DNA from 2 places in the Bacillus sp. NEAU-Y102 genome. Region 1 is predicted to be linked to the other one. Evidence: riboswitches for the same ligand, from Rfam matches in the RefSeq annotation. Region 1 holds a riboswitch; the other holds the start of a gene.
What was found. Region 1 has a riboswitch for S-adenosylmethionine ahead of ACYFX0_RS28365 (ABC transporter permease). Riboswitches for the same ligand answer to the same signal wherever they lie in the genome.
Positions count from the first base shown of each region.

Region 2: another riboswitch for S-adenosylmethionine. It lies ahead of ACYFX0_RS25245 (methionine ABC transporter ATP-binding protein); the one in region 1 lies ahead of ACYFX0_RS28365 (ABC transporter permease).

Region 1 covers NZ_JBTWFK010000016.1:12,976-16,170, reverse strand. The annotation lists gene ACYFX0_RS28370 (ABC transporter permease) at 1-984, opposite strand, end outside; gene ACYFX0_RS28375 (ABC transporter ATP-binding protein) at 1-23, opposite strand, end outside; gene ACYFX0_RS28365 (ABC transporter permease) at 1,003-1,920, opposite strand; SAM riboswitch class I at 2,057-2,162, opposite strand; gene ACYFX0_RS28360 (DUF3951 domain-containing protein) at 2,332-2,547, shown strand; gene ACYFX0_RS28355 (hypothetical protein) at 2,564-3,067, opposite strand.
Region 2 covers NZ_JBTWFK010000012.1:89,719-92,913, reverse strand. The annotation lists gene metQ (methionine ABC transporter substrate-binding lipoprotein MetQ) at 1-267, opposite strand, end outside; gene ACYFX0_RS25250 (methionine ABC transporter permease) at 291-956, opposite strand; gene ACYFX0_RS25245 (methionine ABC transporter ATP-binding protein) at 949-1,974, opposite strand; SAM riboswitch class I at 2,153-2,260, opposite strand; gene ACYFX0_RS25240 (hypothetical protein) at 2,386-2,730, opposite strand; gene ACYFX0_RS25235 (thioredoxin family protein) at 2,883-3,191, opposite strand; gene ACYFX0_RS25230 (toprim domain-containing protein) at 3,195-3,195, opposite strand, start outside.

The DNA of each region.
Region 1 (3,195 bases):
TCTAAAGATAAGAGCTGTGCCATGTTTTTTCTCCTTTCGATTCCGTTTGACGATTTTTGGATCAATCGCATCTTGCAAACCATCACCAATTGCATTAAATGCGAACATAATGAGTGCAATCATGATTGCCGGGAAAAATAGCTGCCACCATTCTCCGCTCAATAATGTCCCGAGTGCATCATTCGTCATCGTCCCCCAACTTGCCGCTGGTGATTGTACTCCAAGTCCTATAAAGCTTAAAAATGATTCTGAAAAAATAGCTGCTGGAATTGTAAATGATAAATTCACGATAATAATCCCTGTTAAATTCGGAATTAAATGCCCATATATAATTTTCATATGTGATGTACCTAATCGCTCTGCTGCAATAACAAACTCTCTTTGTTTTAAAGACAATACTTGTGCTCGAATGAGACGAGCCATTCCAATCCATCCCGTTAATGCAAGAGCGATAATAATGGTGAAAAGACCTGGTTTCATAACAATTAATAGTAAAATAACAATTAATAAATATGGGATGCCGTATAATACTTCAATTCCTCTTATAATCCACTCATCAATTAACGTTCCAAGGCGATTACGCCCTCTCACATATCCACTAAATCCACCAATCAGTACACCAAGCCCTATATCGAGGGCAGCTGCTACTAATCCAACTGTTAGTGAAATCTTCCCACCAGCCCAAGTACGTGCCCAAATATCTCTCCCTAGATCATCTGTTCCAAACCAATGTTCACTACTCGGCGGTAAATTTGTTGCCTCTTTTACTTGTTCACTCGCAGTAAATGAAGTTAAACTTTCGCCAATAAGCGAGAAAAAAATAATTAGCAATAACGTCACTGTTCCTAAAACTGCGATTGGATTCGATATAAACTTACGAAACACTTCTTTCTTTCTGCTAATTGTTTGCTGATTTTTATTTATCGTTAATTCTTTTTTCTCTTCTTTCGTTAATAACTGTTCATTAATCTCATAAGCTCCCATTTAAATATCCCCCTCTCCTTATGTAATAGAACGAATACGCGGATCAACAATGCGATGAATAATATCTGTAATGAAAATACAAGCAATTAATAATGCACTATAGAAAATCGTTGTTCCCATAATCACCGGATAGTCTCGGTTAAAAATACTATCTACAAAATATTTTCCTAGGCCAGGAATTGAAAAGATTTTTTCAATAACGAAAGTCCCTGTTAAGAGTCCAGCCATTAACGGTCCAACAAATGTAAGTACTGGAACAATCGCATTTCGAAGAGCGTGTCTTATAATAATCTTCTTAATTGGTATACCTTTTGCTCTTGCTAGCTTAATATAATCACTCTGCAGTACTTCGATCATATTAGAACGAACAAACCTTGTAATAACTGCGATTGGCCCTAACGCTAATGCAAAGGATGGCAATACCGTATGTTCGAATGTTCCCCAAGAGGCTACTGGTAAAAACTCAAATTGGATAGCGAATACTTGTATAAATAGTGGTGCTAAAATAAAACTTGGAATAGAAATACCTAAAATTGCGAGCAAACTCACACTATAGTCAATTACTCTCCCATGATATAGAGCAGCAAATGTCCCTGCCGCAATTCCTACTAACAATGAAATAACAAGTGCTTGTAGACCAATAATTGCTGATGGACCAAAGCCAGTTGTTATAATTTCTGATACACCTTGCCCGGTTGATTGAACCGATTCACCAAAATCAAAATGAACTACACCGTCTAAATAAGCAACATATTGATTCCATAACGGTTCATCAAGGTGATACTTCGCTCTCATGTTTTGGATCACTTCTTCAGGAAAGATTTTTGCATCTGATGAAAATGGATCTCCCGGAATAATATGCATAATTAGAAATGTCACTGTCGTAATAACCCATAGTGTGAACACCATAACCGATAATTTTTTAATTACATACACTTCAATAACCCCCTAAACACATGAATTTACTTTGTTTTATGAATGTACTTTTTCCATTACTCCCTTTTCTCTTTTTAGAATACAAAAAGCCTTGATCTTAAAAAATAAGATCAAGGCTTAACAAAAAAAGGCCCATCACTTATCTTTCAAGACTTGCTTGCTGGAATTAGCACGGTGTTCCTATTACAGAACCCGCTGCTGAGGTGTCATAGGGCCAGTCCCTCTACCTCTCTGGATAAGTAAATTGCTATATTATTATTTGGTTCAAATTGTATATTTCGAATTATAATTCTGAAAAATTGAAAAGTCAATCGAATTGGATAAATTTATAAAAATTAGTTTTTAATTCATTTATCGAAATTACAGTTTTCGGCTTATCATAAAAAGAAATGATGTTAAAGGAGTTATAAGATGGACCCCTTACTTCTTGCTACTATAGGATTACCCTTAACAATCGTTATACTTGTCATCATCGGCTCCTATAAACTCTTTATTAAAAAGAAACGTATTACTTCTTTTTATACTCCTTTCGATAATATTACCGGGCAAACTATTTCCGAATTTCACGAAGAACAGAAAATATTAGTATCTGAGGATGAAGACGGAGATGGCAAGAAGAAAAAATAACCTTGCACAGGCAAGGTTATTTTTTCGTTTCTGCTTGAAAACGTTTATAGTATGTCGATGCTGTTGCAAAGTTAATTTCTATATCACGAATCAACGATGAATCTTCTTCTTTAGCTAACTTCTGTAATTTTTTCATCGCTTGTTCTGATTCATTCAAGAAACCAACATATACCTCATGTTCTTGCTCTTTCGACTTCGGAACACGAATTTCTTTACGTATATGATCAATATCTTCTAACATGCTCGTTGTTACCTTTTGCACGTCTTCTTTATATGTTGCATTCGTTATTTCCTTACCGCCCTTTTCTTTTGCCACTTCAAATAACTGCAGTGCTTTATTAATTTCTTTATTCATTTTTATATCGTATTTTTCATGTACTGCAAGGTATTCTTTCATCTCTTCTGTTTGTTCAGTAGATTGCTCTACCTTTTCTTTCGGTTCTTTCGTATCTTTATTTCCATTACATCCTGCTAGAAGGATCATACTTCCCATTACAGCAATACCCAAAACCTTCTTCATCTCTTCTTCTCCTTTTATCTACAGCTATTACTCATTATAGTTTCTTTTATCTCCACTTGTTATTATACCGAGAACGCCCTACTTTTTACACTTAAGACGACATCGTAATATATATACCAACATGTTTG
Region 2 (3,195 bases), on a different contig from region 1:
TTCTAAATACGGAATGTGCTGGAAGTAGTTTGCATCTAAATCCTTATCCGCTAACGATTTATTTGGCAACACGTAATCTTGGAATTTTTTCACTTCTAATTCAATTCCTTTTTTCTCAAGTAACGGTTTTGCCTTTTCTAAAATTTCAGCGTGCGGTACGTTAGAAGCACCAACAACAAGCTTCTTTTCATCTTTATCTTTCCCGCCACAAGCAGCTAAGCCAAAAATTGAAGTTGAAATAAGTGCTGTAAGTAATAATTTTTTCATTTGAAACATCCTCCCATTTTTTATTATCGTTTATCTATTCGAGTCGTTAAACTATCACCAATCCACTGAATTAAAAATACAACTAGTAATACACAAATTGTCGCAACGATTGTTACATCGTTATTTCCTCTTTGGAATCCTTCTAAGTAAGCAAGTGTTCCAAGGCCACCAGCACCAACAACTCCCGCCATTGCTGTATATCCTACTAAAGCAATTGTCGTAACCGTAATACCAGATACTAATGCTGGTAACGATTCTGGAATTAACACTTTCAAAATAATTGTGCTTGTTTTTGCTCCCATTGCTTTTGAAGCTTCAATTACACCTTTATCAATTTCGCGAAGTGCGATTTCAACCATTCTCGCGTAGAATGGTGCCGCTCCAATAATTAAAGCCGGCAGCGCTGCACTTGCTCCAAGAATTGTTCCAAGAAGAATCTTTGTGAATGGGATTAATAAAATAATTAAAATGATGAACGGTATAGAACGGAATATATTTACGAATGCTCCAATCACCGTATTAATTGATTTGTTTTCCCATAAATTATCTTTTGCTGTCATGAAGAGTAACAATCCTAAAATTAGTCCTAAAACAAATGTCGCAAGAGCTGCGATTGCCGTCATATATAACGTTTCACCCGTTGCTTCTAACATTTGATTCCAATCAACATTTGCGAGTAACTTATCCATGTGCAATCACCTCCAGCTCTACTTGATCTTGATGAATTCCTTCTATTGCTTGCTGGATCGCTGTTTCCTCACCATTTAAATGAACAACTAAACTACCGTAAGAACCGTTATTCGTTTGTGCGATATTTCCTTGCAAAATGCTAACTTCTATATCACTGCGTTGCATCAATCGTTGAAGCACTGGTCTTTCTACAGCCTCACCAATAAACTGCAAACGAATTACTTTTCCATCTGGATATTTTTCAATTAAACATTCAATCGTTTCATTTGTATCTTCAGAATCTGTTAACTGCTGTACAAATCGTTTCGTAATATCTTGCTTCGGATTACGGAATACATCAAGTACTGGACCCGTTTCTACAATCTTTCCTCTCTCCATTACCGCCACTCGATTACAAATCTTTCGAATTACGTGCATCTCATGTGTAATGAGTACAATTGTTAAACCAAGGCGCTTATTGATGTCTAATAGTAAATCCAAAATTTGATCTGTCGTTTCTGGATCAAGAGCCGACGTTGCTTCATCACATAAAAGTACTTGTGGGTTGTTAGCTAATGCTCTTGCAATCCCAACGCGTTGTTTTTGTCCCCCGCTCAGCTGAGATGGGTACGCGTCTCCTCTTCCTTCTAATCCGACAAGATGAATTAATTCATCAACACGTTTTCTTCTCTTCGTTTTATCAACACCTGCAATTTCAAGTGGAAACTCAATATTTTCACGTACAGTTCGTGACCAAAGTAAGTTGAAGTGTTGAAAAATCATTCCGATTTCTTGCCTTGCCTTACGAAGTTCACTTCCTGTAATTGTTGATATAACACGATTCGCAATTGTAATTTGGCCAGAAGTCGGTTTTTCTAACTGGTTAAACAATCTGATTAAAGAACTTTTCCCAGCGCCGCTATATCCGATAACACCAAATATTTCGCCTTTTTCTATTTTTAAATTGGCGTTATCTACAGCAGTGACATCACCGCTTTTTGCTTTATATATTTTCTTTACATTCTCTAATAGAATCATGATGTTCACCCCTTTTTTGTTTAGGTCGACTCCGCAATTTTTTATGTTTAATGCGTGTAGTCCACCGTTATCACTACTTTTATTATTTGAATGTCCTCCACATTCAAACAATAAAAAAACCTTTCTGCTTTAGAGAAGCAGAAAGGTTTATGTGCGTATATAACAACATTATCCCTCTCTCTCATCTCTCAAAGCATTTGCTTTGCAGGAATTGGCACCATTTCAACATAAGTTGACGGTTGCCGGGCTTCACAGGGCACAGTCCCTCCACCTCTCTTGATAAGAGAAATCAGATTCAATTTTCGTCTGATTTGTAATTTATGAAATTGTCTATATTTTATGAATTGAATTGTATCAATATCCAAACACCATGTCAACAGAAATTTTCGCAAAAAATGAACCTTCAGAATTTTAAGCACCTACTGACATCGGTTTACATATATGAAACATCGATTCGACTAATAGCATCGTTCGATACGTTCCCGAATATTGTACACGTCCATCGTTCATTAACATTTGCAATCGTACATTTCCATTAACCAATTGTTCTATATCCTTTTCGTCTAAGCAAATGATTTGTTCCGTTCCTCTTTCCTCATGTACCAGCTCTATATAATCTCTTGAAATTTGTAACGAACAACTTTCATCTCCCAAACGGAAATTAACAGTTTTTTCCTCTCGTCTTAAAAGCGGCTCTAAATGATATTGACCATTAGCGTAATTTACAAATGATTGAAGCAAAGAATATAATCTCACCCTAAATCACATCCTTCATATCACTTTCTATTACATACCATTCCCTCTCACTAAAGAGCAATCCTGTTATTTTCGCTCGACAAATACTGTATCCATCCTGCATCTCGACATATTTCCCAAGAAATATGTCGAGGCGGCAAAAATTTTGCCGCCTACTTTAATTCCGTATATAAATATTCAACCGAATGAAATGCGTATATCTTCTTCATCAGTGTCCCATTTTCAAAAACAAGTAAACAAGGTACACTTTCAATCCCATACTCTTTTGCTAAATGTGGAGCATAATTTAAATCTAACATCCCAATTTTCAACTCTTCAATTGTCATCTCAACGACTGTTAACATCTTTTTTGCTAATTGGCATGTTCCACACATTGGAGTATATACATATAACACTGTTTTTTCTTCGTTCTCTATTAGGGATGTAGCTTCGGCTCCTGTCCAATCAATCACTTCTATCATTCCT